2 regions of the Weissella sp. ESL1177 genome follow, and region 2 is predicted to be linked to the other one. Evidence: predicted binding sites of a transcription regulator. Region 2 holds the regulator's gene; the other holds the start of a gene.
The links. Region 2 encodes CtsR, which represses protease genes until heat stress. Its sites were predicted from a motif close to TTGGTCAAAAAAGGTCAAANA; they were not measured.
Positions count from the first base shown of each region.

Region 1 (16,298 bases), 190 kb from region 2:
GGACCTGGGGTTGGTAATTTAGCTTCTGGTTTGATGACGGCGACTGCTGAAAATGATCCGGTTTTGGCAATTGGTGGTCAAGTACAACGTAAAGATTTATACCGTTTGACACATCAAAGTACACCATCAGCAACTTTGTTTGCACCAATTACAAACTATTCAGTAGAAATTCAAGATCCAAATAACATTTCGGAAATTATTTCAAATGCTTTCGCTGCTGCAAATGGTCCAAAGCCAGGTGCCGCATTTGTTTCGTTACCACAAGACGTTGATGAAGCTGAAGTAAATGCAACGGCATTGCCAGCAGTTAAGCCAGCACGTTATGGTGCTGCAGCTGCCGAAGATATTGCTTGGCTAGCAGAGCAAGTTAAAGCTGCGGAGCTACCAGTCTTGTTAGTCGGTGCACGTGGTTCAGATGATGCGACAACGGCAGCCTTGCATGCATTACTTGAACAAACAACATTACCAGTTGTTGAAACATATCAAGGTGCAGGTGTTATTTCTCGTGAATTAGAAGAAAAGACTTTCTTTGGTCGCATTGGTTTCTTCCGTAACCAAGTTGGTGACCAATTATTAGCCCAATCTGATTTGGTTATTACAGTTGGTTATGACGCAATTGAATATGAACCACGTAATTGGAACAAGAATGCTGATTTGCGTATTGCGGCAATTGATACACAAGCTGTTCAAATTGACAATAACTTTACGCCTGAACGTCAATTAGTTGGGACACTAGCTGATACTTTGAAAGCATTGCAAGAACAAATTGCAGGTTATGAATTACCAGTTGCTTCTCAGAACAAGTTGACTGAATTTAAGGCTGCTTTACATGCGGCAGAAGAACCAACGTATACACCAGCACAAGCAAATCTAAACCACCCATTGAACATTATTAAGTCATTACAAGCACACATGACTGATGAAATGACCTTATCATCAGATATTGGTTCACATTATTTGTGGCTTGGTCGTCATTTTAAGTCATATGTGCCACGTCATTTCTTGATTTCAAATGGTATGCAAACGTTAGGTGTCGGATTACCTTGGGCTATGGCTGCAGCAATGGTTCGACCAAATGCAAAGTCTGTCTCAGTATCTGGTGATGGTGGTTTCTTCTTTTCAGGTATGGAATTGGCAACTGCTGTTCAACTACACTTGAACACGGTGCACATTGTTTGGCAAGATAATTATCACTATGATATGGTTAAGTTCCAAGAGGAAGTTAAGTACAATGGTGAGTCAGCAGGTGTCAAGTTCTCAAATATTGACATTGTGAAGTTTGCTGAGTCAGCTGGTGCCAAGGGATTGCGTGTTGAAACACCTGACCAATTGGATGCGGTTATGGATGAAGCTTTTGCAACCGAAGGACCAGTTGTTGTTGAGATTCCAGTAGACTACTCACATAATTATGAATTAATGTCACAATTAATTGATGCAGAATAATATAAAAAAGCGTCCAGTTCACTGGGCGTTTTTTGTTAAAATACCATATTAGGAGGAAAATCATGGCAACAGTTTATCAACATAGTACATTAGAAGCTTTGATGGGGAAAGTGTTAGGTGGTACGGCCACTTTAGCTGAATTAAAAGAGCATGGGGATGCAGGTATTGGTACTTTCGATGGTCTTGATGGTGAGATGATTATGGTCGATGGTGAGGTTTATTATATGGACGGTGAAGGAACGATTCATCACGTGACAGATATGAACAAGACGGTACCATTTGCGACTGTTCATCATACTAGTGATCCATCAGAAAAAGTGACCTTCAGTGCTGGTAATATGAAAGAGATGGTTTCGCTTGTTCGTGATCGTGAATTAGAGAATACATTCTCAGGTGTAGTTTTGCGAGGTAGTTTTGATTATATGAAAGTTCGGTCGGCACCTAAGTCAGAACGACCATTTCCATCGTTATCTGAAATTACAAAAACACAACGCGAGTTTGAAAAACGCGATGTGACGGGAACATTAGTTGGTTACTATTCACCTGAATTGTATCAAGGTACTGTTGCAGCTGGTTGGCATGTTCATTTTTTGAGTGATGATCGTACCTTTGGTGGTCACGTACTAGGATTTGATGCGAATGAGCTTGAAGGTGATTTAACGATTTTTAATGATTATGCACTCCACTTACCTATTCAAGATAAAGATTTCCGTGAGCATCATGTTGAAATGGCTGGTCTGAAAGAAGGCGTTGCAGCAGCAGAAGGTTCACAAGATTAAGTATTTATACGATAGTAATGACAACAGCGAATAGCGTTGCCATTACTATTTTTTTTATAGTAGAGATAGTATCATATAAGTAGAGAAATAATGGGAAACATGACTTATTATAAGGGAGTGAATCATGACAGAAATGATGAAGGCGGTTGTAACAACAACGGACGCGAACAAACCATTGATAGATAAGAAAATTGAACGACCAAACATGTCGAATCATGATGTGTTGGTTAGAGTTGCAGCAGCAGGCATGAACCCAGTAGATACGAAACAATGGGAATTAGCTGCAGCAGCAGGTCAAGAACGTGTATTGGGATTTGATGCGGTTGGCGAGATTGTCGCAATGGGGGATGATGTGACAAAATTCGCGATTGGTGATCGTGTGTTTTTTGCCGGTGAATTAGGTCGGACTGGTTCTAATGCTGAATATGAAGTTGTTAGAGAAGCGTTGATTAGCGAAGCACCAAGTAGGTTATCGAATGTAGAAGCTGCTGCAATGCCGTTAACATTTTTAACAGCATATGAAATGCTTGCTGATAAATTTCAGATAGAAATGGTTGCCGATGGTGCTAAAGGTGAGACTCTATTAGTGATCAATGGTGCTGGTGGTGTTGGTTCAATGATGATCCAATTAGGCAAGTGGCTGGGAATGACAGTTATTGCGACCGCTTCACGTCAAGATACGATTGATTGGGTTAAAAAGTTGGGGGCAGATTTTGTGGTCAATCATCGTGATGATTATGTGACGGCGGTAAAAAAATTAGGGTTTACAACAATACCCTATATTGCCGTACTACATTCACTTGATCAACATTTTGAATCAGCTGCTAAGTTGGTTGATGTATTTGGCCATATTGGTGCGATTGTGCAATCAATGACACCACTGCCTGTTGGTTTGATTAAGAATCAAGCAGCATCACTTGATTGGGAATTTATGTTTGCAAAAACAAATGCTGATAAAAATGTTGCGACGCAGGGAGCCGCATTGACTTTGTTAGCTAAGTTAGTTGATGAGGGTGTTGTACAATCAACGTTAACCAAAACAATGACGGGGTTATCTGCAAAAACGATTTTAGCAGCACAGAGAGAAGTTGCTATTGGAAATATGATTGGTAAGTTAGTTATTGAATATTAAAATATAAGTAAATATATTCAAAAGAATGGACTTTTTATGAACAAAAATTCATTCTTTTTTTTATAAAAAAATCGCGTTTTTGACTTGCACTCTACGTATGAGAGTGCTAATATAGATAATGTAAGCAAGGTCAATAAAGGTCAAACAAACGGCAACTATTGTATCTATTGGGAATAATGAATATAAAAGAGATTGTAAGGAGGCTGGTAATATGGCACAAGATCCATTTGGTTTTTCAAATTTTGATGATATTTTTCGTATGATGAATAATGAAGCAACAAGGGCACAACAAGCACAACGTACCCAGCAAAGGCCCCGCCCACAAATGGGACAAGGTAATGGGGGCAATAATAATGGTCAAGGTGATAGTTTACTTGATCAATACGGTATTAATTTGACTGAAATGGCACGTAAGGGTAAGTTCGATCCAGTAATTGGTCGAGATGATGAAATTGCTCGTGTTATTGAGGTGCTTAACCGTCGAACAAAGAATAATCCAGTACTAATTGGTGAAGCTGGCGTTGGAAAGACAGCGGTTGTAGAAGGTTTAGCACAGGCCATTGTTAACGCAAAGGTACCTGGTAAGCTGCAAGGTAAAGAGGTGATTCGTTTAGACGTTGTCTCACTTGTTCAAGGAACAGGTGTGCGTGGTCAATTCGAAGAGCGTATGCAACAATTGATGGATGAAGTATCTAAACGTGAAGACGTCATCCTATTTATTGATGAAATTCACGAAATTATGGGGGCAGGAACAGCAGGTGAAGGTTCAATGGATGCTGGTAATATCTTAAAGCCTGCCTTAGCTCGTGGTGAGTTCCAGTTGATTGGAGCAACGACATTAAATGAATATCGTAAAATTGAAAAGGATGCAGCGATTGCTCGTCGTTTCCAAACAGTTCAAGTCAATGAGCCATCAACAGATGAGGCACTGCAGATTTTGAAAGGTATTCGTTCGCGCTATGAAGACTACCACAAGGTAAAGTATTCAGATGAGGCACTAGAAGCAGCTGTTAACTTATCAAATCGTTACATTTCAGAGCGTTTCTTGCCAGATAAGGCAATTGATTTAATTGATGAAGCGGGTTCTAAGAAAAACTTATCAGTTAAAATCGCTGATCCAAAAGAACTAGAAAATAAGATTCATTCAACTGAAGCTCAAAAACAATCAGCTATTGAACGTGAAGATTATGAGAAGGCAAGTAAGTTACGTGATCAAGTCAATAATTTGGAATTACAGTTAGAAGCTGTTAAGCAACAAGCACCACAAAATGAAGCTGCACAAACAGTAACAGTGGAAGATATTCAAAAAATTGTTGAGGAAAAGACTGGTATTCCTGTTGGTGAATTAGCAGAAACGGAACAGACACAATTACGAAACTTAGGTGATAATTTATCAGCTCATGTTATTGGGCAAGAAGAAGCCACTGAAAAGATTGCGCGTGCCATTCGTCGTAATCGTGTTGGCTTTAATAAAACTGGTCGTCCAATTGGTAGTTTCTTATTTGTTGGACCAACAGGTGTTGGAAAGACTGAGACGGCTAAGCAGTTGGCAAAGGAACTATTTGGTACAACTGATAGTATGATTCGATTCGATATGTCTGAGTACATGGAGAAACATTCTGTTTCAAAGTTGATTGGAGCACCAGCTGGGTATGTTGGTTATGAAGAAGCTGGTCAACTAACTGAAGCGGTTCGTCGTCGTCCTTATTCATTGATCTTACTTGATGAGGTTGAAAAGGCACATCCTGATGTGATGAACATGTTCTTACAAATTTTAGATGATGGTCGATTAACTGATGCACAAGGTCATGTGGTGTCATTTAAAGATACTATTATTATCATGACATCAAATGCGGGTACCGGTGTTAAAGAAGCAAAGGTTGGTTTTGACCCAGAAAACAGCCAAAGTGGTTCACAGCTACTAGAACGCCTCGCACCATATTTCAAGCCAGAGTTCTTGAATCGTTTTGACGGCATTGTTGAATTCAATGCACTTTCAAAAGAAAACTTATTGAAGATTGTTGATTTGATGATCAATGATATGAATGCTGCAATTGCAGAAAAGGATTTGCACATTACGATTACTGACGATGTCAAGCAAAAGATTGTCGAATTGGGATATAATCCTGAAATGGGTGCTCGTCCATTACGTCGTGTTATCCAAGAACAATTAGAAGATCAAATTGCTGACTTTTATCTAGATAATCCTGAAGCAAAACAATTAATTGCAAAGTTAGTTGATGATAAAATCACTATTGAAAAAGATGAAAAATAAGTTGAATAAAGTTGCTAAATTATTTAATAAAGTATAAATGATTTATAGGCGGTAGTTAGGACTACCGTCTTTTTTTGTACAATAATGATGCTCTGATTTTTTTAAATGCATTAAAAACGAACAAAATAAAGAAAAAATTAAGGATTTTGTGTTGTGTAACATAAATGAAACATTAAATGCATTTTTATGAAAAGTCTATAAAGTACAATAGTGCTTGTAGTAAAGATAAAGAAAACCTTAAGAAAAGTTCTCGTGGGCTATTTCTTAACATAATATAGGACAACAAATTTTTAGTTTTAAGGGGTACTTAATATGCACGCATCTGTAAAAAATACGCTATTAGCAACTGCCGGAGCAGCGGCTGCCTTGGCAGGTAGTTCAGTTGTCGCTTCAGCTGATTCTATCACTGTTAAATCTGGGGATACACTTTATGCATTAGCAGCTGCACACCACGTTACTGTTGATGATTTAGTATCAGCAAACAAAATTGCAAATGCAAATTTGATTCTTGTTGGTCAAAAGGTTGAAATACCTGGATCAGCTGCACCAAAGTCTGCAGCACAATCAGTTGCTTCTTCAGCTGCAACGAAGCATGTTGCTAGTGGGGCTACTTACACAGTTAAAGCTGGTGATTCATTGTGGGCAATTGCTAACGCTAATGGTATGACTTTGTCTGAATTGTTGTCAGTAAATGATGATCTTTCAGCTTCATCAATTATCTATGTTGGTGATACAATTAATCTTTCAGCTTCTGCACATCAAGTTGCTACTAGTGCAGCACCTGCATCGCAAGCTGCTAGTTCAGCCGCACCACAATCAGTTGCTACAACATCAACAGCAAATGTATCAGCAGCGAATGCGTCGGCTGCTGCCGCAAGTTCAGCCGCAGCACAATCAGCTGCAACATCAGCAGCAAACGCTTCATTAGCTGCTAGCCAAGCTGCCGCAAGTTCAGCTGCTGTTCAAGCCGCTGCAACGTCAACAGCAAATGCATCAGCAGCGAATGCGTCAGCCGCCGCAGCAAGTTCAGCCGCAGCGCAATCAGCTGCAACGTCAGCAGCAAATGCCTCATTAGCTGCTAGCCAAGCAGCTGCAAGTTCAGCTGCAGCACAAGCCGCCGCAACGTCAGCAGCAAATGCCTCATTAGCTGCTAGTCAAGCTGCTGCTAGCTCAGCTGCAGCACAAGCCGCTGCAACGTCAGCAGCAAACGCATCGGCTGCCGCAGCAAGTTCAGCCGCAGCACGACCACAAAACGTGTCAACGACATCTACAGCTTCTGCTGCCGCTACAACAACATCTACATCTGCTACGACGACAACATCAACAACGACTAATCATGTTTCATCAAACACGACTGGAAACACATACCCATATGGACAATGCACTTGGTATGTTAAGGGTGATTTGAGTTGGGTAGGTAATTACTGGGGTAATGCCTCATCATGGCCAGCATCAGCAACTGCTGCAGGTCATACTGTAAATTCAACTGCATCAGTTGGTTCTGTTGCGTACTTTGCACCTGGTGTTGGTGGTGCAAGTAGTTATGGACACGTAGCGGTCGTTGACTCTGTTAACTCAGACGGTACGATTACTATTTCTGAAGCTAACTATGCAGGTAAGCTATATAACGAACGTACAATTTCTACTGCTGGTGTTCAGTTTATTCACCAATAAAAAGCTATTATTAAAAAGACTCGTCCGCGAGTCTTTTTTTATACATTCAAGTAGAGGTAATGATAATGCCATTTAGAATAGAACCTGGACGTGTTGTTCACGTGAATGATTATGATGAAGCGGACGCTGAAATTATGTTTGAACCGCCAATTGCTGAAAAACCTGTGACGATTACTGCTTCAAATTTTGCTCGTAAAACAACGGGTGCTCGCATTCAGAGAACAATGATGAAAATGATTATGGAAAGCATATGCGAACCGTTATTAACGGTATTAAATGATGTACTTGATGTACCTTATCAGAAAGAAGGGCAAAATATTGATACTGGTTTTGATACTGGTGGATTAATTCAATATATGTATAATCGCATCGAAGGTGTTGGCTTTCCGCATGAGGTGAGCGAACAAATGCAAGCAGTGACACAATTTACGGTTTCTGAAGCGATGCCCGGAGATTTATTAGCTTGGGGTAGTCGTGTATTACCAACAACTGCAGGTATCTATATTGGTGGTGGTAAATTTGTTACGGTTGATTCTTTTTCCGAAAAAGTTAGTATCAAATCAATTTCGAATAAATGGTTACCAGATTTTGTCGGGGCACTTCGATAGTTTATAACCCATGGATATTTGAGATTCGGTTATAATGATACCAGGAGGTTTGATATGGAATTTATGTATGAACCTGGTCGTTTGTTTCACGAAACAAACGGTATTGTAGATGCAGAAATATTATTTCCAGCAATTCTTGGTGGCAAAGTTTGGTCGATTGATCATACCTATGTTGATCCGGAGTTGCGTGGTCAAGGAATTGCAGCACAGTTACTAGCAGAAGTCGTTGCACAAGCAGAGAAAGCACAAGTGCAACTAAAACCAGTATGTACTTACGCACGGCAAGCCTTTTTTAGACATCCAGAATATCAGAAAATCGCCTATAAAGGTTAAGTTTGTTTGAAAGCATGCGTGAATTTGACGTGTGCTTTTTTATTTTTCATGAAATTAAGTTATACTTATCTTTGATAATTTATTTGAAAGGAATAGTTATGAAACGAGGATTTGCTGTTGTTAAGAAATACGCAAACGCTAATTTAAATTTGCCAGTGCGCGCGACAGAACAAGCTGCTGGTTATGATTTTCAAGCAGCGGAGGATTTTACATTGCCTTCTATTTGGCGATTACCATTTTTGAAAATTTTATGGCAGATAAGGCATAATGAAACTCTAACATCAGAAAGTTATGAACAAGCATCTCGTACGATTAAACCACTGTTAGTGCCTACTGGTATAAAAGCTTACATGGGTGAGAATGAATATTTAATGATTGCTAATCGTTCTTCAAATCCTTTAAAGCGCGGGTTAATTTTGCCAAATGGTGTTGGTATCATTGATGCGGATTATGTTGATAATCCTAAAAATGAAGGTGAAATTTTTATTCAGATGATTAACTGGAGTGTGCGTGATGTCACGATTAAAAAAGGTGAACGAATTGGTCAAGGAATCTTCATGCCGTTTTTAACCACTGATAATGATCAATTACAAACCAAAAAGACGCGTCAAGGCGGTTTTGGTAGCTCAGGTGTAAAATAAAAAAGGGGGAAATATGGCAAAAACAAAAACGCAATTCGTTTGTTCAAATTGTGGTTTTGTCTCACAACGATATATGGGGCGCTGTGCAAACTGTGGTGCATGGGGAACATTTGTTGAAGAAGTCATGCAACCAGAAAAGGTTGACCGAAAGTCGCGGGTTAATTTAGCAGGTCAAGTTGCTAAAGTCGAACGATTGGATGATGTTAATATTGAAGAAACACCTCGTATTAAGACAGCGAACGCAGAGTTTAATCGCGTCCTTGGTGGTGGTATTGTACCAGGGTCAATGGTTTTGATTGGTGGTGATCCAGGAATAGGTAAGTCGACATTATTGCTACAAGTATCCGGTCAACTTGCCAATACTGGTCAAAAAATATTATATGTTGCTGGTGAAGAAAGTGCGTCACAAATTAAATTACGTGCGGAACGTTTGGGTGTCCGTGGCGATTCTGATTTTTTACTTTTTCCAGAAACAGATATGAAACAGATTAGACAAGCAATTGATGAAACCAAACCTGACTTTGTTGTGATTGATTCTATTCAAACAATGCAAGAACCTGATATTAGCTCGTCAGTTGGCTCTGTGTCCCAAATTCGTGAAACAACGGCCGAATTACTACAAATTGCTAAAACGAATAATATTACAATTTTCATTGTCGGTCATGTGACAAAAGAAGGTGCGATTGCAGGACCAAAAATATTAGAACATATGGTTGATACGGTGCTTTATTTTGAAGGTGATAATCAACGAAGTTTCCGATTGCTGCGTGCTGTTAAAAATAGGTTTGGTTCAACAAATGAATTAGGTGTGTTTGATATGCAAAACGGTGGGTTAATGGAAGTTGCAAACCCATCAGATTTGTTTTTGGAAGAGCGTTTGGCAAATGCTAGTGGGTCTGCTGTCGTTGTCGCAATGGAAGGTACTCGACCAATTCTGGTAGAAGTACAAGCTTTGGTTACGCCAACTGTATTCGGTAATGCACAACGCACAGCAGCAGGTATTGATCGCAACCGTGTATCGTTATTGATGGCTGTTTTAGAAAAAAGGGCAAATCTTTTGTTACAAAATCAAGATGCGTATGTTCGAGCTGCTGGTGGTGTTAAACTAGACGAACCAGCTATTGATTTAGCTGTCGCAATGGCGATTGCTTCAAGTTATAACGATGTTGAAACACAACCAACGGATGCGTTTGTTGGTGAAATTGGTTTAACAGGGGAAATCCGGCGGGTGCCAAATATTGTTGAACGTGTCACTGAAGCCAAGAAACTTGGTTTTAAACGTATTTTTGTACCAAAACACGTGACTGATCAATTGAACGGGATTAGTGACATTCAAATCATTGGGACAAAAACGTTATCAGAAGCATTACAAATTGCATTGGGATAATGCAGAAAGGAGAAATTAGTATGTTACGAAAGCGAATTATTCAGGGAATTTTTGTATTAGCTGGTGGCGCAATTGCTTTGACTTTATTACCAGTCATTTGGGATATTTTTAATCTATCTAAACATATCTGGATTAATAACGGTATTGTCAATTTTATTTTAGGTGCTATTATTTTTTATTTATTAAGTTTGTTGTTGTGGCGCCCAGTTGATCAAACGATACATCGTATTGAAAACTATCTAAATAAGCAATCACCACTATTACTGCTTATTGGATCATTAACAACTTTAATTGGTTTAGTGATTGCTGTCGTAATCACGGTACCTTTGCAACACATGAATAATTTCTTCCTAAGTGGGGTAGTACCAGTTATTGTGATGGCATTATTGGGTTATTTAGGATTTCGTTTAGGAACGACACGTATTGATGAATGGCGTAAGTTGATACCAACATTAACAAGCCGTACTAAAAAAGTACGACCTCAGCACGATGTTGGACAAGGCGATGTTTTAACTGAAGCAGAAACGAACTATCATCACTATAAAATTTTGGATACCAATATTTTAATCGATGGTCGTATTATTGACCTAGTGAAAACGGGATTCATTGAAGGTACTTTGCTAGTTCCTAACTTTGTGTTATATGAGTTGCAGTACATCGCTGATGCTGGTGAATCGCTAAAACGCGTGCGTGGTCGTCGTGGGTTAGACGTCTTAAATGAGTTGCGTGAAAGTGATTATGTTCCTTTGGAAATGTGGGAAGGTGATTACGAAGACATTACTGAAGTTGATGAGAAATTAATTCGATTAGCAGAGGAAGTAAATGGTTGCCTTGTAACAAACGATTATAATTTGAATAAAGTGACAAAGTTTCAAAATGTTCAGGTATTAAATATCAATGAACTGGCAGGTGCATTAAGACCACGGGTTGCAGTTGGTGATCATCTAACGGTATTACTAGTTAAAAATGGTACTGAACGACAACAAGCAGTTGGTTATTTGGATGATGGCACGATGGTTGTTGCCGAAGAGGGACGTAGTCATTTACAAGAGACGGTGACAGTAGAGGTAACTTCTGCATTGCAAACAGATGCCGGTCGCATGATTTTTGGAAACGTTGTTGACAATTAGGCTGTATTTTAAGAAATTAAGCACTTATTCAAGGGAATACATTGAAACGCACTGCAAAGCGCGGTATATTAGTAAACGGTATATTATTTAGAATTATAAAATAAAGAGGAGTGTCGATTAGCATGGCTGAGACTACCGAAAAGAAAGTTCGTGTGCGTTATGCACCATCACCAACAGGACATTTACATATAGGTAATGCCCGAACAGCATTATTTAACTGGTTATTTGCACGTCATCATAAAGGTGAATTTATTATCCGTATTGAGGATACTGACCAGACGCGTAATATTGCTGATGGTGAAAAGTCACAGTTGGATAATCTCGCTTGGCTTGGTCTGGATTGGGATGAATCACCAGCTAATCCAGGTAAGTATGGTCCTTATCGTCAATCTGAACGCCTATCAATTTATAAGCCATTGATTCAAGATTTACTAGATCGTGGTTTAGCTTATCGTTCTTTTAAAACATCAGAGGAGCTAGCCGCCGAACGTGAAGCACAGGTTGCTGCTAAACAAGCACCACATTACGTTTATGAATATGCAGGTATGTCTAATGATGAAATTGCAGCCTTTCAAGCAGATGCTTTAGCAAAAGGGTTGCCATACGTGGTTCGTTTCCGCGTACCTGAGAATAAAGATTATGCTTGGGATGATATTGTTAAGGGACACATTGAAATCAATTCATCGACAGTTGGTGGTGATTGGGTCATTCAAAAGGCCGATGGCATGCCAACTTACAATTTTGCTGTTGTTGTTGATGATCATAAGATGGAAATTTCTCACGTGTTACGTGGGGATGATCATGTGTCAAATACACCAAAGCAATTAATGATTTATGAGGCATTTGGTTGGGAAGCACCAATTTTTGGTCATATGACACTAATTATTAATGCTGATACTGGTAAAAAATTATCAAAACGTGATGAAACGGTATTGCAATTTATTGAACAATATCGTTCACTAGGCTATTTGCCAGAAGCTTTGTTAAATTTCATTGTTTTGCTAGGCTGGTCACCAGTTGGTGAAAAAGAAATCTTTAATAAGAAACAATTAGTTAAGATATTCGATGAAAATCGTTTGTCAAAATCACCTGCGAAGTTTGATAATAAGAAGCTTGAGTGGGTAAATAATCAATGGATTAAGACCGCTGATCAAAATATGGTGTTTGATAAATTGATTGAACAATTGGTTTATTCAAAGGTTGTTGATCCGACTGAATTAACAGCTGAAAAGATGCAATGGTTACGTTCAGTGATGAACGTATACATGGACGGTGTTTCATATACTGCACAAATTGTGCCATTGATCAAGCCTGTTTTCTTTGAGATGCCAGCTGCTGCTGATATCCCAGATTCAGCAAAAGAATGGATGAATGCAGATAATGTGCCTGCAATGTTGACGTTATTTGCAGATAAAATTGAAAAAATGCCAATCTTTACTGCCGCAGCTGTATTACGCGCTGTTCGTGAAATTCAATCAGAGATGGCTGTGAAGGGTCGTGCCCTTTGGAATCCATTACGTATTGCAACAACTCGTGAAGAACAAGGTCCTAATTTAGGTGAATTACTTGAATTATTAGGACGTGAGCAAACGCTTGCTAATATTCGTGAATTTCTATAATTAAAAACGAGAGATGATTTGATTACGGTTAGTAATTAGACCATCTCTCACTTTTTATATAGAAATCGTGTTACTATGACGTGCATTATGTTAGAATGTTAGTTAGTATAATTAGCTAGAAGTAGCTAATAATGACCGATGAGAGGGAAGATATAAATGGCTAATCCATTACGTAAAATTATTGAGAGTGATAAAGGGAAATTGCGTCGCTTAGGTCGCTTAGCTGACAAAGTAGAAGCATATGCCGACGATATGGCAGCCTTATCGGACGAGGAATTACAAGCAAAAACACCCTATTTTCGAGAATTATTGAAAAAGGGGAAAACGCTAGATGATATCTTACCAGAAGCATTTGCAGTGGTGCGTGAAGGTGCAAAACGCGTGTTAGGTTTATATCCATTCCGTGTGCAAATAATGGGATCTGCCGTTTTGCATGGTGGTAACATTGCCGAAATGAAAACTGGAGAAGGTAAAACATTAACTGCAACGATGGCAGTTTATTTAAATGCGCTACCACAAAAGGGTGTTCATGTTGTGACAGTGAACGAATATTTGTCACAACGAGATGGTGAGGAAATGGGCCAATTGTATAAATGGCTGGGTCTAACTGTTGGTATTAATTTAACGGAGATGTCACCAGACGAAAAGCGCCAAGCTTACTTGTGTGATATTACGTATACGACTAATTCTGAAATTGGTTTTGATTACTTACGTGATAATATGGTCGCTCGTAAAGAAGATCGTGTACAACGTGGTTTGAACTTTGCATTGGTTGATGAGACAGACTCCATTCTAATTGATGAGGCGCGCACCCCATTGATTATTTCTGGGGCACCTGCTCAAACAAGTACACAACTGTATATTCGTGCTGATCGTTTTGCAAAGTCATTAACAGAAGATGAAGATTTTAAGGTTGATCATGAATCTAAATCAGTTTTGTTAAATGATGAAGGAATTGCAAAGGGTGAAAAATACTTTAATTTGGATAATCTCTATGGTCCAGGTAATGTTGCATTGACACACCATATTGATCAAGCATTACGTGCGAACTACACGATGTTTAATAACAAAGATTATGTTGTTCGTGACGGTGAAGTTGTGTTAGTTGATGCTTTTTCTGGCCGTATTCAAGAAGGTCGGCGTTTCTCTGATGGGTTACATCAAGCTTTAGAGGCCAAAGAACAAGTTCAAATTCAAGAAGACAACCGTGCGATGGCATCGATTACTTATCAAAACTTATTCCGTCAGTACAATAAGCTGTCTGGTATGACTGGTACAGCAAAAACTGAAGCAGATGAATTCCGTGAGATTTATAACATGGAAATTACAACAATTCCAACAAATAAGCCCATTCAACGAGTGGATGAACCAGATTTGTTGTATCCTAATTTACGATCTAAGTTTAATGCGGTGCTACAATTGGTTACCCAATTACATAAAAAGGGACAGCCTATTTTAATTGGTACAGTTGCGGTTGAGACATCTGAGCTTATTTCAAAAATGTTAACCAAGGCAGGTATTCCCCACAACGTTTTGAATGCGAAAAACCATGCACGTGAAGCTGAAATTATCGCTAATGCGGGGCAACGTGGTGCTGTTACGATTGCTACTAATATGGCTGGTCGTGGTACTGATATTAAGTTAGGACCGGGTGTTGCTGATATGGGTGGCTTAGCAGTTATTGGTACTGAGCGTCATGAGTCACGTCGAATTGATAACCAATTGCGTGGTCGTTCTGGACGTCAAGGAGATAAAGGTTATTCACAGTTCTTCTTATCATTAGAAGATGATTTGATGATTCGTTTCGGTGGTGAGCGCATTAAAACATTGATGGAAAGTATGAACATGGGTGATGAAGATGCGGTTATCCGTAATCGCTTGATTACACGCTCTGTTGAATCAGCCCAAAAACGTGTCGAAGGAAATAACTACGACTCACGTAAGCATGTTTTGCAATATGATGATGTGATGTCACAACAGCGTAATACCTTCTATGATAATCGTAACCAGGTTATTGATGAGGAACATTCCTTACGAGATGTTTTGCTACCAATGGTTGAGCGGACAATTCACCGTGTGGTCAAAAATCAAACGGAAGGTAAGCCAAAAGAATGGCGCCTTGACGCGATTGTTGACTTTGCGCAATCAACGATTGTACCGGTTGATTCGATAACAGTTGCAGACTTAACAGATAAAAATGCGCAAGAGATTGAAAATGAGCTTTATCGTCGTGCGAAAATGATGTATGAAGAAAAACGGCATGCCTTAGGGGATGACGAAGAACGCTTATTGCAATTTACACGAGTAGTTATTTTACGAGTCGTTGATGCGCAATGGACTGACCATATGGAAGCAATGAATCAGTTACGTGATGCGATTCAATTACGTGGTTATGGTCAATTGAATCCATTAATTGAGTATCAAAATGAGGGGTTCCGTATGTTTGATGAAATGATTGCGGGTGTTGAATATGATGTGACCCGTCTCTTCATGAAGTCAGAAATCCGGCAAAATGTGCGTTAAAAACAATTATTAAACAAGTACTGTTGAGGTTGGGATGTAAAGATATATCTCAACCTCATTTTTAAATCAGGTAGGGAGGAAATCATGGAGTTAGCTGAAGCACGTCATAAATTAACTGATATGTCAGCGGAAATAAAAAAATTTGGTGAATCACTAGATTTAGAGGCATTGAATGATGAAATAGCTGCTAATGAAGCAAAAATGGTCGAACCAGATTTTTGGCAAGATAATGTTGCGGCGCAAAAAGTCATTGATGATAATAATGTCTTAAAAGGTCGTCGTGACGACTATTTAAAATTGACAGATGGTGTTGAAAATGTGGCAACAGCGATTGATTTGTTAAGTGAAGTAGACGATGAAGAAATGAATGCTGAAATGACAGCAGATTTAGAACAATTAAGTGAAAATCTATCAGCCTATCGTTTAACTCAATTACTAAACGAACCTTATGATAAAAATAATGCTATTTTGGAAATTCATCCAGGCTCAGGGGGGACAGAATCGGCAGATTGGGGGGCTAATTTACAACGCATGTATACACGTTGGGCTGAGCAACATGGCTTTAAAGTAGATGTTATGGATTATCATCCAGGTGATGTTGCGGGTATTGATTCAGCAACATTAATGATTACAGGTCATAATGCCTATGGTTACTTACGTTCTGAACGTGGTGTACACCGCTTTGTACGTATTTCACCGTTTGATTCGGCCGGCCGTCGTCACACGTCATTTGTGTCTATTGATGTGATGCCAG
Region 1 is NZ_CM176591.1:1,315,894-1,332,191, reverse strand. Features, by position in the region: gene alsS (acetolactate synthase AlsS) at 1-1,443, shown strand, start outside; gene budA (acetolactate decarboxylase) at 1,506-2,222, shown strand; gene AC3B5D_RS06440 (zinc-binding alcohol dehydrogenase family protein) at 2,347-3,354, shown strand; gene AC3B5D_RS06435 (ATP-dependent Clp protease ATP-binding subunit) at 3,566-5,629, shown strand; gene AC3B5D_RS06430 (LysM peptidoglycan-binding domain-containing protein) at 5,942-7,303, shown strand; gene AC3B5D_RS06425 (NlpC/P60 family protein) at 7,369-7,911, shown strand; gene AC3B5D_RS06420 (GNAT family N-acetyltransferase) at 7,966-8,244, shown strand; gene AC3B5D_RS06415 (dCTP deaminase/dUTPase family protein) at 8,343-8,885, shown strand; gene radA (DNA repair protein RadA) at 8,899-10,272, shown strand; gene AC3B5D_RS06405 (PIN/TRAM domain-containing protein) at 10,293-11,402, shown strand; gene gltX (glutamate--tRNA ligase) at 11,525-13,021, shown strand; gene secA (preprotein translocase subunit SecA) at 13,178-15,544, shown strand; gene prfB (peptide chain release factor 2) at 15,629-16,298, shown strand, end outside.
Region 1: the regulator CtsR is predicted to act here: its motif matches at 3,481-3,501, upstream of AC3B5D_RS06435 (ATP-dependent Clp protease ATP-binding subunit).

Region 2 (16,298 bases):
TTTGGTTCAGATTTGGACGAGGCAACGCAAGTTAAGCTAGCCCGTGGTCGTCGTACCGTTGAGTTATTGAAACAACCTTTGCATCAGCCATTGCCTGTTGAGGAGCAAGTGTTATCACTATATGCCCTAACACATGGCTTTATGGATGATGTCGCAGTCGATGATATTCTACGTTTTGAATCAGAATTAATTGCTGCTGTGCGTGCATCACATAATGATTTGTTAGAGACGATTGTTGAGACAAAGAACTTGCCTGATACCGACACGATAGATGCTGCAATTAAGGAATTCAAAGCAACATTTGCCGGCTCAGCAGAAGAATAGTAAAGGAGGGGCGATAAATGGCAGCTTCTTTACAAGATATTCAACGCCGCATTGCCTCAACAAAAAAGACGCGTCAAATTACAAGTGCCATGCAAATGGTTTCAACTGCTAAGCTAAGTCAAATTCAACGTCATGGGGGTTCATATACGGTTTATGCCGATGCCCTTCATGACGTTGTGGCACACTTAGCAACAGCGCATATCAACAATGTTTCAGGGACTTTGCTTGAACAACGTCATGTGTCAAAGGTAGGATTTTTAGTACTATCTTCTGATCGTGGTTTAGTTGGTGGTTATAATTCAACATTATTAAAAGAAGTAATGTCTAGAATGACTGAACGTCAATTGACACCTGATCAAGTTGTTATCTTAGCGGTTGGTGGTAATGGTGCGGATTTCTTTAAGAAACGTGGGTTTGATGTTGCATACGAGTATCGTGGTGTTTCCGATGTGCCAACCTTTAATGAGGTTCGTGAAATTGTGAAAACTGTGACAACAATGTATGACAACGAAGTTTTTGATGAATTAATCGTTGGTTATCAGCATTATGTTAGTCGTATTACAAATGAAGTACATTTAGAGAAGATGTTACCTGTTTCAACAGAAGATTTAACAGAATCTAAAAATGATACAAAGTATACGGCTGATTATGATATGGAACCATCAGCTGAACAAATTTTGGGTGTTGTGCTACCACAATATGCCGAAAGTTTAGTCTATGGTGCTATCATCGATGCAAAAACTGCTGAACATGCGGCATCGGCAAATGCGATGTCTTCAGCAACTGATAATGCCAAGGAAATTATTGATTCACTTGGACTGCAATTCAACCGTGCGCGTCAGGGTGCAATTACGACTGAAATTACAGAAATTACTGGTGGAATGGCTGCTTTGGATTAAAAGCATCTGACATCAGATTTATATGAATGAAGAAAGGAAACGACAATGAATACCGGACAAGTTGTTCAAGTCATTGGTCCCGTTGTTGACGTTGCTTTTCCATCAGGTACAAAGATTCCAGATATTAATAATGCATTGATTATCGATAAAGGTGATCAAAAAACATTGACGGTCGAGGTTTCTTTGTCACTGGGTGATGGTGTCGTGCGTACGATTGCCATGGATTCAACTGATGGGTTGCGACGTGGAATGACGGCAACAGATACTGAAAAATCAATCAGTGTCCCTGTTGGTGAGGCAACGTTGGGACGTGTGTTTAACGTGCTAGGAGAGCCAGTTGATGGTGGTGAAGCACTGGGAGACGACGTACAACGTGATCCAATTCATCGTGATGCACCAGCATACGACGAATTGTCAACGTCAACAGAAATTTTAGAAACTGGTATCAAGGTTATTGATCTATTAGCACCATATGTTCGTGGTGGTAAAATTGGTCTATTCGGTGGTGCCGGTGTTGGTAAGACGGTGTTGATTCAAGAATTGATTCACAATATCGCACAAGGTCATAATGGTATTTCTGTCTTTACTGGTGTGGGTGAGCGTACTCGTGAAGGTAATGATATGTACTATGAAATGCAAGGATCTGGTGTTTTGAAGCAAACCGCCATGGTCTATGGTCAAATGAACGAGCCTCCTGGCGCACGTATGCGTGTTGCTTTAACTGGTTTGACGATTGCTGAGCATTTCCGCGATGTCAATGGTCAGGATGTGCTATTATTCATTGATAATATTTACCGTTTCACGCAAGCAGGTTCAGAGGTTTCGGCTTTGCTTGGACGAATTCCATCAGCCGTTGGTTATCAACCAACATTAGCTACTGAGATGGGTCAGTTACAAGAACGAATCACTTCAACGAAGAAGGGTTCAGTAACATCGATTCAAGCTGTTTATGTGCCTGCCGATGATTATACTGACCCTGCGCCTGCAACGACATTCGCACATTTGGATGCAACGACTAATTTGGAACGTTCATTGACACAACAAGGAATCTACCCAGCCGTTGATCCATTGGCTTCAACGTCTACGGCCTTAGCACCAGAAGTTGTTGGACAAGAACATTATGACGTTGCAACTGAAGTGCAACATACATTACAACGTTACCGTGAGTTACAAGATATCATTTCTATTCTAGGAATGGATGAATTGTCAGATGAAGAGAAGACGATCGTTAACCGTGCTCGTCGTATCCAATTCTTCTTGTCTCAGCCATTTTCTGTTGCCGAGACGTTTACAGGATTACCTGGACAATATGTACCATTGACTGAAACTGTACGCAGTTTTAAGGAAATTTTGGAAGGTAAGTACGATCAATATCCTGAAGATGCTTTCCGTAACGTTGGTGCCGTTGAAATGGTAGCTGAAAAAGCTGCTCAAATGGCTGACTAAACAAAGGGGGCGGCGCCATGAGTGAACACACCCTACATGTTAAGGTGGTAACGCCAAATGGTGTGGTTTTTGAACATGAGACAGCTTCATTAGTTGTTTTAAATACAACCAATGGTGAAGAAGGAATCATGGCGAACCATGCACCAATTATTTCAGCGTTGCACATTAGTGAAGTGAAAATTGTTGATGACGAATCAGATTCGTCAGATACAGAAGAAATCATTGCAGTTAGTGGTGGTTTTGCTGAATTTTCTGATAATGAATTAACAATTGTCTCTGATAGTGCAGAAAGAGCACAAGATATCGATGTTAAGCGTGCAGAAGATGCGAAAGCACGTGCTGAAAAGCGTTTAGCAGCAAGTGAAACAAACGATGTTGCACGTGCACAAACTGCCTTAATGCGTGCGGTTAATCGTATTCATGCAGTTTCTGGTAAAAAGTAATTGTGTGAACGAGTAAACGTGAAACAATGATAGGTTTTGAGGTAACGGTGGTTATTTCAACTTAAAAAGCCGAAGTCTTCGATTATTTCGAAAGGCTTCGGCTTTTTAATTGGATGCAATTAGTGGGAATTCGGTTGGTTCTCAAAAGTGGATGTGTTAGACGTTGTAAAATTTGGTAAAATAGACTTAATATTGATTAAAGAAAGTAGGACAACAGGATGATCGTATTATCGGGAACTATTGGTGCTGGGAAAACCAGCTTAACAACGATGCTCGCAGAACATTTAGGGAGCGAAGCACTATACGAATCCGTTGATGATAATCCTATTCTGCCATTATTTTATGAAGATCCAAAACGTTATGGGTTTTTATTACAAAATTATTTTTTAAATAAGCGTTTAGATAACATCAAGGATGCACAGGGTAGCCAATTAAACGTCATTGATCGATCTATCTTTGAGGACTTGTTGTTGTTTAAATTAAATGCAGATTTAGATAGAGCCACCCAGACTGAAGTACAAATCTATGGTGATTTGTTAAATAACATGATGGAACAGGTTGATTTTTCTGATGATGCGATCGTTAAAACACCAGATTTGTTAATTTATATTCACGTTAGTTTTGATACGATGTTAGCTCGTATCAAAAAGCGTGGTCGTGAATATGAGCAAATTGAGAACGATCCATCCTTATATAATTATTATAAGAGTTTAAATGACCGTTATGTTGCCTGGTTTGAAAGGTATGATCGATCCCCAAAATTAAGTATTGATGGTGATCAATATGATTTTGTAACGGATGAGGTAGCAGCCAACAAGGTATTATCCTTGATTGATGACAAAATCGATGAGCTGGGTTTGAAAAAATAACTAGGAGAATAATGATTATGTTAGATATGAAATTAATTCGTCATGAGACAGCAAAAGTAAAAGAACGTTTAGCAACACGTGGCGTTGCACCAGAAGAGGTTGATGCTTTAGTTGCCGATGATACAAAACGTCGCGAATTATTGGTGAAAACGGAAGAATTAAAAGCACGTCGTAATACCGTATCAGATCAAATTGGTCTGAAGAAACGTCAAAAAGAAGATGCTAGTGACGTCATTGCTGAAATGCAAACAGTTTCAGCAACAATTAAAGCACTGGATGAGCAAGTCGTTGTGTTAGACAAGCAAATTAAAGAACGCGCATTACATTTTCCCAATTTGCCAAATGACACGATTCCTGTTGGCCCAGACGAAGCAGCCAATCGCGAAGAACGGCGATGGGGTGATATACCAACATTTGATTTTGCACCCAAAGCGCATTTTGACATTGGTGAAGATTTAGGTATCTTAGATTTTGAACGTGGTGCAAAAGTATCAGGTGCTCGCTTTGTCTACTATGTTGGACAAGGGGCTCGTTTAGAACGAGCTGTTTATAACTTTATGTTAGATGAACATCAAAAAGAAGGTTATAAGGAAATGATCACACCATACCTGGTTAAAGATGAAGCCATGTATGGGACTGGTCAATATCCAAAGTTTATGGATGATGCATACCGTGTTGGTACAAATGATGACATGACGTTGATTCCAACGGCAGAAGTCCCATTAACGAATTACTTCCGTGAAGAAGTGATCGATGCAGAAAAGTTACCATATAGTGTCACAGCATTATCACCAGCTTTTCGTCAGGAGGCGGGTTCAGCAGGGCGTGATACGCGTGGCTTGATTCGTATGCACCAGTTTAATAAGGTCGAAATGGTTAAATTCACAAAGCCTGAGGATTCATATCAAGCTTTGGAAGATATGACAGTCAATGCCGAAAATATTTTGAAGAAATTGAATTTACCATATCACGTTATCACATTATCAACAGGTGACATGGGCTTTTCAGCAGCAAAGACATATGATGTGGAAGTGTGGATGCCACAGCAAAATATCTATCGTGAAATTTCTTCTGTCTCAAATACAGAAGCATTTCAAGCTCGCCGAGCACGTATTCAATATCGTGATGAAAATGGTAAATTACAATTTGTGCACACTTTGAATGGATCTGGTTTGGCAGTTGGTCGAACTGTTGCAGCAATCTTAGAAAATTACCAAAATGAAGATGGTACAGTGACAATTCCGAAAGTATTACGGCCATACTTTGGTGCGGATAAAATTGTTGCAGAAGATTTGTTATAATCATTTATCAATGATTGATCGAAAAAAATAGTTTATCGTAGTCGCTAATTTACCAGATTAACATGGTTGATTAGCGACTTTTAAAATTGATTTTAATGTCTTTTTTATATGAAGAATAAGGAAATGTATTGTAATTTTTCAAAACAGCGAAAAAAGAATTGCAAAAAAATAAAAAAGCTAGTAATATATATCGAGTGGTAAGTTGTTATTAGTCATGATAGCAGTTACGATATATACCAAATCAAAATGAGTGTTGACACTTAATAAATGATTAGGTATAATATAAAAGTTGTCTAGAGTTGTTTACTCGATGGACGTCTGTTGCGGATGTGGCGGAACTGGCAGACGCGCTGGATTTAGGTTCCAGTGCCCCTAGGGCGTGCAGGTTCGATTCCTGTCATCCGTATATCGATTTTCGATACAGAAGCCGACTTAGCTCAGCTGGCAGAGCGCTTCACTAGTAATGAAGAGGTCGCTGGTTCGAATCCAGTAGTCGGCATTCCATGCGAATATAGTTCAGTTGGTAGAACGCTACCTTGCCATGGTAGAGGTCGCTGGTTCGAATCCCGTTGTTCGCTTACTTCCAATAGGAAGCTTCAAATGAACATGCACCTATAGCGCAACTGGATAGAGTGTCTGACTACGAATCAGAAGGTTGAAGGTTCGAATCCTTCTAGGTGCATTGATTGCAAACCATCAAGAGAAATCTTGGTGGTTTTTGTGTCAATACATGTTTTTTTTAAATGGGTAGTCAATAAAAATAATGACAAGTTGATATTTTTAAGTTAAGCGAACCTTGAATTAGCTTTTGTAAAATACTTTGCGACCGACTCTTAAAAAGATATGATTGATTAGTAGCATTGTTTGACGATGCGTTTTATAATGATGTCAATATTGGTCAAGGGGGTGAAGGTCATGGCTGATTCAAATATGTCTGATAATATTGAGGCATACTTGAAACAAATTTTGCAGCAGGCGAATGAAATTGAAATTCGTCGTGCTGAAATCGCCCGACGCTTCAACGTCGTGCCATCACAAATTAATTATGTCATTAAAACGCGTTTTAGTGCCGAAAATGGTTATTTCGTCGAATCAAAACGTGGTGGTGGTGGTTATATTCGTATTGTAAAAATGGCATTACGGACAGAGCCAGATCTGATTGAAGAGATGCGACAAAGTCTCCCTGAGATTGTTAGCTTTAGGACGGCAACAGCAGTAATATCTAGTTTATATCGAGAACAAATCTTGACACAACGTGAAGGGGAACTTCTTTTGACGTTAATGTCTAAAGAAGCATTAGCAGTTGGCGATGCAACTGTTCAAGGTCGTTTACGAGCTAGATTATTACAACAATTATTGAACCGATTACGGTTTGAAAGTGAGCGTAATTAATATGGATAATCAATATACACCAAGTGCAAAGAATGTGTTAGTTATTGCACAAGAACAAGCAAAGCATTTTAAACATCAAGCTGTTGGGACAGAACATCTATTACTTGCTTTGGCAATTGAAAAAGAAGGCATTGCTAGTAAAGTCATGCAACAATTTAATGTTGTTGATGATGATGTGAGAAGTCAAATTGAACAGTTTACGGGGTATGGCACACTATCTCGTGCCGAAAAAGAAGCTTATTTGCCCTATTCTCCGAAAGCAGCTGAAATGATTCGATTGGCAAATGAACATGCCGTTAAACTTCATCAAGAACGTACAGGAACAGAACATATCCTATTGGCATTATTGTCAGATGAGACCATTTTTTCATCACGTATCTTAATTAATTTGGGTGTTAATCCTCAAGAAATGCGACGTGCAATTTTACGTAAATTGGGTGTTAGTGATACAGCAAAACGGCATGATGCACGACGGAAACGTGGTAATCAAGCACAAGCAACAGAAGGGACACCAACGTTAGATGCTTTAGCGCGTGATTTAACACAATTAGCGCGTGATCAAAAGATTGATCCAGTTGTTGGTCGTGAAAACGAAGTGAAACGTGTGATTCAAATTTTGTCACGACGTACTAAGAATAACCCAGTATTAATTGGTGAACCGGGTGTTGGTAAAACAGCGATTGCTGAAGGACTAGCACAACGTATTGTTGCAGGTGATGTTCCTTCAGATATGACCCAAAAACGTTTAATGATGTTAGACATGGGTTCTTTAGTTGCTGGTACAAAATATCGTGGTGAATTTGAAGATCGTTTGAAGAAAGTCATTGATGAAATTCAACACGATGGTCAAGTCATTTTGTTTATTGACGAACTACATACGTTAATTGGTGCCGGTGGCGCTGAGGGTGCCATTGATGCGTCAAACATCTTAAAGCCCGCTTTGGCACGTGGTGAATTGCAAACGATTGGTGCAACGACTTTAGATGAATATCAGAAGTATATTGAAGTAGATGCCGCCTTAGAACGACGTTTTGCACAGGTGACTGTGAATGAACCAACACAAGCGGATGCGATTGCTATTTTGAAAGGGTTGAAAGAACGTTACGAACAACACCATCAAGTGGCAATTCCTGATGAAACCATTGTTGAGGCAGTGAAATTATCAGTACGATATGTCACGGATCGTTTCTTACCTGATAAAGCGATTGATATTATGGATGAGGCGGCTGCCAAGGTTCGCATTGATCGAACAGGTCACGAAACACCATTAGCGAAGCAACAAGAAAAATTGGCGACATTACAACAAGAAAAAGATGAAGCAATTGCGCGATTAGATTTTGAATTAGCAGCTGAACTGCGTAAGAAAGAAATGCGGCAAAAACGGCACATTGATAAATATTTGGATGCACAGACTAATCCAGAAAATGTGGATAAAACAAAATACGATTTGGTCTTATCACTGCATGATATTGCTGAAGTCGTATCAGAACAAACGGGTATTCCTGTGACGCAAATGGAAAAGTCAGAGAAAGAACGTCTAGTTAATTTAGAGAAAGTACTGCATCACCGAGTTGTTGGTCAAGATGAGGCTGTATCAGCCATTGCACGTTCGATTAGACGAGCTCGTTCAGGTTTGAAAGATCCAAAACGTCCAATTGGAACTTTCTTATTCTTAGGACCAACTGGAACAGGTAAAACTGAATTAGCAAAAGCGTTAGCTGAAGCGATGTTTGGTTCAGAAGATAACATGATCCGTGTAGATATGTCAGAATATCGTGAAGCCTATTCAGCAAGTCGTTTGGTTGGCTCAGCACCGGGTTACGTTGGTTATGAAGAAGGTGGTCAACTGACAGAGAAGGTTCGCCGTCAACCGTACTCAGTTGTCTTGCTTGATGAAGCTGAAAAAGCGCATCCAGATATTTATAATTTAATGTTGCAAGTGTTTGATGATGGTTATTTGACAGATTCTAAAGGACGCAAAGTTGATTTTAGAAATACGATTATTATTATGACATCTAACCTAGGAGCAACGCGATTGCGTGATGAAAAATCAGTTGGTTTCGGGGCAGTCGATAAGATGTCTGATTATGATGCAATGCGTGATACTATTATGCAAACCGTTAAGGAAACATTCCGTCCAGAATTTATTAATCGTTTGGATGAAGTGGTTGTCTTCCATTCATTGAACAAAGCGGAGCTACATCAAATTGTTAAGTTAATGTCAAAGTCGGTCTTGCAACGGATCGGTGAACAAGGCTTTAAGGTGAAAATAACACCAGCTGCAATCGATGTGATTGCTGAAGCTGGTTTTGACCCAGAATATGGTGCACGGCCAATTAGACGAGCGCTACAATCGAAAGTTGAAGATGCCTTATCAGAAGAATTATTGACAGGACAAGTAACTGTGAATGATCAGGTAACGATCGGTGCCAAAAATGGCGAGATAAATATCACCGTCAAACCAGCCAAAAATAAGACAGTGACTGTGACAGAATAATAAACTTAAAAAGTAAGCGTTGACAAGGATTGTTTTTCTTGCTAATGCCTGCTTTTTCTTGTATACTAATGGTTAGTTTAATTGTGTATAAGACAACGGTTGACAGGAAATATTGTCCCTGAAGGCCTGCATAGTAATGACAAGAGCGTTTTCAGGTATGGGGATGCTGTTGTCTTTTTTGCACTTAAAAACCGGTGAAAAGCAGAAATTGTTATCAAACTGTAATATAACTCGGTGCACAGTTGGCCAATTCAAAGCGAGGTGGAAAACTTGGTAGGAACGCTTGTAAAGTATGGTAAACACCGTGTTCGTCGTAGTTATGCACGAATCAAGGAAGTTCTTGATTTGCCTAACTTGATCGAAATTCAAACGGACTCATACAACTGGTTCTTGGATGAAGGATTACGTGAAATGTTTATGGACATTTTGCCAATCGAAGATTTCCAAGGCAAGTTGTCTCTAGAATTTGTGGACTATAAGCTCATGGAGCCTAAGTACACAGTAGAAGAAGCTCGTAACCATGATGCTAATTATTCGGCACCATTACACGTTACGTTGCGTTTAACAAATCAGGAAACTGGTGAAATTAAGTCACAAGATGTTTTCTTTGGCGATTTCCCATTAATGACACCGTCAGGAACATTTATTATTAATGGTGCCGAACGTGTTATTGTTTCACAATTAGTACGTTCACCTGGTGTGTACTACAACGAAGAATTAGATAAGAATGGTCGCCCAAATTACGGTACAACGTTCATTCCAAGTCGTGGTGCTTGGCTAGAATTTGAGACCGATGCTAAGGGATTAAGTTACGTTCGTATTGATCGTACACGTAAATTACCAATTACTGAATTGGTTCGTGCATTGGGTTATGGTTCAGATTCAGAAATCTTACAAATGTTGGGTGACCAATATGATTCAATCTCATTAACGTTGGATAAAGATGTGCATAAAGACATCGAAGATTCACGAGTTGAAGAAGCCTTAAAGGATATCTACGAGCGTTTACGTCCGGGAGAGCCTAAGACTGCTGATTCAGCACGTGCCTTGTTAACAGCACGTTTCTTTGATCCAAAGCGTTATGATTTGGCACCAGTTGGTCGCTACAAGATTAACAAGAAGTTGTCATTGAAGTCTCGCTTAATGGGCTTGACATTGGGTGAAACACTAGCTGATCCAGATACTGGTGAAATCATCGCTGAAAAGGGTGCATTGATTGATAAGAAAGTTATGTCAGCTTTGTCACCTTACTTAGATCGTGACGACTTTAAGCGCACAACTTATACACCATCAGATGATGCAGTTGTGACGGAACCAATGGTTTTGCAAACAATTCTTGTTGAAAATCCAGAAGACCCCGAAAAGACATTGCCAATCATCGGTAATGGTCAATTTGATCCAGCTATTCGGACAGTTAAGCCAGCAGATATTATCGCAGGTATGAATTACTTCTTAAACTTGCCATTAGGTGTTGGAACAACTGACGATATTGATCATTTGGGAAATCGTCGTATTCGTCGTGTTGGCGAGTTGTTACAAAATACTTTCCGTATTGGTCTAAGCCGTATGGAACGTGTTGTTCGTGAACGGATGTCAATTCAAGATCCTGATACCGTTACGCCACAACAATTGATTAACATTCGTCCAGTTGTTGCTGCTGTGAAGGAATTCTTTGGTTCATCACAGTTATCACAATTCATGGATCAAACAAATCCGTTGGGTGAGTTAACAAACAAGCGTCGTTTATCAGCCCTTGGACCTGGTGGGTTGACTCGTGACCGTGCTGGATATGAAGTTCGAGATGTTCACTATACACATTATGGTCGTATGGATCCGATTGAGACACCTGAAGGACCTAATATTGGATTGATCAACTCATTGGCCACATATGGTCGCGTTAATAAGTATGGTTTCATTGAGACGCCTTACCGTCGTGTTGATTGGACAACACACAAGGTGACTGATCGAATTGACTATTTGACTGCCGATGAAGAAGATAATTTCGTAGTTGCACAAGGAAACTCTGTCCTAAATGAAGACGGTTCATTTGCTACTGAAACTGTTTTAGCTCGTAAGAGTGATGAAAACGTTGAAGTACCAATTGATCAAGTTGATTATATGGACGTTTCTCCTAAGCAAATCGTTGCTGTTGCCACTGCAGCAATTCCTTTCTTGGAAAACGATGACTCAAATCGTGCCTTGATGGGTGCTAACATGCAACGTCAAGCTGTGCCTTTGATTGATCCACATGCACCATTAATTGGTACGGGTATTGAGTATAAAGCTGCTCATGATGCTGGTGTGGCAATTATTTCAAAGTATCCTGGTGTTGTTGAGTATGTTGATGGTCGCGAAATTCGTGTTCGTCGTGAAGATGGTTCATTAGACAAGTATGCCTTGATGAAGTTCCGTCGCTCAAATGCAGGTAAGAATTATAACCAACGACCAATCGTTAAAGTTGGTGACTCAGTTGATGCAGATGAAGTATTGGCTGATGGACCATCAATGGAACAAGGTGAATTGGCATTGGGTCAAAACCCATTGATTGCCTTTATGACATGGCAAGGATATAACTTCGAGGATGCCATCATTATTAACGAACGTTTGATTCGTGATGATGTTTATACATCAATTCACATTGAAGAATATGAATCAGAAGCTCGTGACACAAAGCTTGGCCCTGAAGAATTTACTCGTGAGATTCCAAATACTGGTGAGGATCAATTAAAGAATTTGGATGAACGCGGTATTATCCGTATTGGTGCTGAAGTAGAAGACGGTGATATTTTGGTTGGTAAGGTAACGCCTAAGGGTGTGACTGAGTTATCAGCTGAGGAACGTTTGCTACATGCTATCTTTGGTGAAAAAGCTCGAGAAGTACGTGACACATCATTGAAGGTACCTCATGGTGGTGGCGGTGTCGTACAAGATGTCCGTATCTTCACACGTGAAAATGGTGATGAGTTGTCACCAGGTGTTAACATGATGGTTCGTGTCTACATTGCTCAACGTCGTAAGATTCAAGTTGGTGATAAGATGGCCGGACGTCATGGTAACAAGGGAACGGTTTCAGTGATCGTTCCTTCTGAAGATATGCCATTTATGCCTGATGGTACGCCAATTGACATTATGTTGTCACCAATGGGTGTGCCTTCACGTATGAATATTGGTCAAGTGCTTGAATTACACTTAGGTATGGCTGCTCGTGAATTGGGTATCCACGTGGCATCACCTGTCTTTGATGGGGCTCGTGACACGGATATTTGGGATGCCATCCAAGAAGCTGGTTTGCCAGCCGATGGAAAGTCAATTCTTTACGATGGTCGTACAGGTGAAGCATTCGATAAGCGTGTGTCTGTTGGTATCATGCATTACATGAAGCTAGCTCACATGGTTGATGATAAGATTCACGCTCGTTCAATCGGACCTTACTCATTGGTTACGCAACAACCACTTGGTGGAAAAGCGCAATTCGGTGGTCAACGTTTTGGAGAAATGGAAGTATGGGCCCTTGAAGCATATGGTGCTGCACATACGTTGCAGGAAATCTTAACATACAAGTCTGACGATGTTGTTGGTCGTGTTAAGACATACGAAGCTATTGTTAAGGGTGAGCAAATTCCAAAGCCTGGTGTACCAGAATCATTCCGTGTGTTAGTAAAAGAATTACAAGCACTTGGTTTGGACATGAAGGTCTTGGATGCTGAAGATCGTGAGATCGAGCTACGTGATATGGATGAAGATGATTCTGTCCTAAATGTTGCATCAGCAGATAAGAAAACTGACAAATTAGCACAAGAATTTAATGCTGAAGGTGCGGGTAATATAACCAATAATTCAGATAATGTTGCAAACACGAATGATCGTGCTAATTAATTTTAAAATATAAATAAAGTGTCAGCCGACCTAGCGTTTCGTTTGCTAGGTTTGTGCTTAGTGTGGTGGTGATTTAACGATCACACTAAGCACAAATCTAGTCAACGATTGGGTCGGAATTGTATAGAGAACCTATGAAAGGGGTCGAACCATTGATCGATGTCAATAAGTTTGAAAGCATGCAAATTGGTCTGGCAAGTCCGGACAAGATTCGCAGCTGGTCTTATGGTGAAGTAAAAAAGCCCGAGACAATCAATTACCGAACACTGAAGCCTGAAAAAGATGGCCTTTTTGATGAGCGTATCTTTGGACCTACAAAAGATTACGAATGTGCCTGTGGTAAGTATAAGCGAATTCGTTATAAGGGAATCGTTTGTGACCGTTGTGGTGTTGAAGTCACTTCAGCAAAGGTTCGTCGTGAGCGCATGGGCCACATTGAGTTGGCTGCGCCAGTATCACATATCTGGTACTTCAAAGGTATTCCATCTCGTATGGGCTTAGTTTTGGATATGTCACCACGTTCACTTGAAGAAGTTATTTATTTTGCTTCATACGTGGTTACCAAGGGTGGTGATACACCATTAACTGAAAAGCAACTACTATCAGAACGCGAATATCGTGAATTAAAAGCCGAATATGGTAACGCATTTGAAGCAGGAATGGGTGCAGAAGCTGTTCAAACCTTGTTAGCTAACGTTGACTTGGAAGAGGAAGTGACTGAATTAAAGGCTGAATTGCGTGAGGCAACTGGTCAAAAGCGTGTTCGTGCGGTACGCCGTTTGGACATTATTGAAGCCTTTGTTAAATCTGGTAATAAGCCAGAATGGATGGTGATGGATGTTATTCCAATTATTCCACCTGATTTGCGCCCAATGGTTCAACTTGAAGGTGGTCGTTTTGCCACTTCTGATTTGAATGATTTGTATCGTCGTGTGATTAACCGTAACAATCGTTTGAAGCGTTTGTTAGAGTTGAATGCACCTGGTATCATCGTGCAAAACGAAAAGCGTATGTTGCAAGAAGCAGCAGATGCTTTGGTTGATAATGGTCGTCGTGGTCGTCCAGTTACTGGACCAGGTAACCGACCATTGAAGTCATTATCACATATGTTGAAGGGTAAGCAAGGACGTTTCCGTCAAAACTTACTTGGTAAGCGTGTTGATTATTCTGGACGTTCAGTTATCGATGTTGGGCCTTTCTTGAAGATGAATCAAATGGGATTGCCACGTCCAATGGCAATGGAGTTGTTCCGTCCATTTATCATGAAAGAATTGGTCAAGCGTGATTTAGCTGGTAACATTCGTGCTGCAAAGCGTAAGATCGATCGTCGTGATGATGATGTCATGGATGTTTTGGAAGACGTTATCAAAGAGCACCCAGTGCTATTGAACCGTGCGCCAACGTTGCACCGTTTGGGGATCCAAGCGTTTGAACCAGTGCTTGTTTCTGGTAAGGCGATGCGTCTACACCCATTGGTAACTGAAGCGTACAACGCCGATTTCGATGGGGACCAAATGGCCATTCACGTGCCATTATCAGATGAAGCACAAGCAGAAGCACGTTTGTTAATGCTAGCTGCCGGGCACATTTTGGCACCTAAAGATGGAAAGCCAATCGTGGCACCATCACAAGATATGGTTATCGGTAATTACTACCTAACGACTGAAGAAGCTGGTCGTGAAGGTGAAGGTATGATTTTCAAGGATATCAATGAGGTGCGAACAGCTTACCAAAATAAGTATGTGCACTTGCACACACGTATTGGTATTCAAACAGATTCATTACCAGCTGCAAAGCCATTTACAGCTGAGCAACGTTCACGCATCATGTTGACTTCTGTTGGAAAGTTGTTCTTTAACGACATTTTGCCAGAAGACTTCCCATACTTGAATGAACCAACTGAAGCAAACTTGCATCGTATTGATGACCGTTTCTTCTTGGAGCCAGGTGAAGATATCAAGGCACGTTACGCTGAGACACCAATCTTGCCACCATTCAAGAAGGGTTACTTGTCAGATATTATTGCGGAAGTTTACAAGATTTACAAGGTTACAGAGACGTCATTGCTGTTGGATCGTATGAAAGACTTGGGTTATGATGAGTCAACAAAATCTGGTTTGACAGTGGGTGTTGCCGATGTGACTGACTTGAAAGAAAAGCCAGAGATTATTGATGCTGCTCACAAGCAGGTCGCAACTGTAACGAAGCAATTCCGTCGTGGTTTGATTACTGATTCAGAACGTTATGAACGCGTTATTGCTATTTGGAATCAAGCAAAAGATGATATTACTGAAAAGCTAATTGAACACTTCGAACCAGATAACAACATCTTTATGATGTCGGATTCTGGAGCTCGTGGTAATATTTCTAACTTTACGCAATTGGCTGGTATGCGTGGTTTGATGGCAGCTCCTAATGGTCGTATTATGGAACTACCTATCATAGCTAACTTCCGTGAGGGACTATCTGTTTTGGAAATGTTCTTCTCAACGCACGGTGCTCGTAAAGGAATGACTGATACGGCTTTGAAGACAGCTGATTCTGGTTACATGACTCGTCGTTTGGTTGATGTTGCACAAGATGTTATTATTCGTGAAGTTGATTGTCATAGTGATCGTGGCTTGGATGTGACTGCTATCATGAATGGTAATGAAGTTATCGAGTCATTATACGAACGTATTTTGGGACGTTATGCACAAAAGTCAGTCTTTGATCCAGAAACTGGTGACAAGATTGTTGGTCATAACGAGATGATCACAGAAGATATTGCCAAGCGTATTATTGAAGCTGGCATCACAACCGTTACAATTCGTTCAGCATTTACTTGCAACACTGAACATGGTGTTTGTGTTCGATGCTACGGTCGTAACATGGCTACTGGTGATGTTGTCGAAGTTGGTGAAGCTGTGGGTACTGTTGCAGCACAATCAATTGGTGAACCAGGTACACAATTGACTATGCGTACATTCCACACGGGTGGTGTTGCTGGAAACGATATTACGCAAGGACTTCCTCGTGTGCAAGAAATTTTCGAAGCACGTAATCCTAAGGGACGTGCTATGATTACTGAAGTTACTGGTGAAGTCACTTCAATCGAAGAAAATCCTGCTGATCGTACCAAAGAAGTTACAATTCAAGGTGAGACGGATACGCGTACGTATACATTACCTATGACTGCTCGTATGCGAGTTGGTGAAGGTGATCATATTCATCGTGGTGAGACGTTGAATGAAGGTTCAGCTGATCCTAAG
Region 2 is NZ_CM176591.1:1,506,002-1,522,299, reverse strand. Features, by position in the region: gene atpA (F0F1 ATP synthase subunit alpha) at 1-324, shown strand, start outside; gene AC3B5D_RS07445 (F0F1 ATP synthase subunit gamma) at 342-1,223, shown strand; gene atpD (F0F1 ATP synthase subunit beta) at 1,269-2,669, shown strand; gene AC3B5D_RS07435 (F0F1 ATP synthase subunit epsilon) at 2,687-3,112, shown strand; gene AC3B5D_RS07430 (deoxynucleoside kinase) at 3,331-3,981, shown strand; gene serS (serine--tRNA ligase) at 3,999-5,282, shown strand; tRNA gene AC3B5D_RS07420 (tRNA-Leu) at 5,606-5,688, shown strand; tRNA gene AC3B5D_RS07415 (tRNA-Thr) at 5,709-5,781, shown strand; tRNA gene AC3B5D_RS07410 (tRNA-Gly) at 5,788-5,860, shown strand; tRNA gene AC3B5D_RS07405 (tRNA-Arg) at 5,891-5,964, shown strand; gene AC3B5D_RS07400 (CtsR family transcriptional regulator) at 6,198-6,674, shown strand; gene AC3B5D_RS07395 (ATP-dependent Clp protease ATP-binding subunit) at 6,676-9,171, shown strand; gene rpoB (DNA-directed RNA polymerase subunit beta) at 9,442-13,047, shown strand; gene rpoC (DNA-directed RNA polymerase subunit beta') at 13,200-16,298, shown strand, end outside.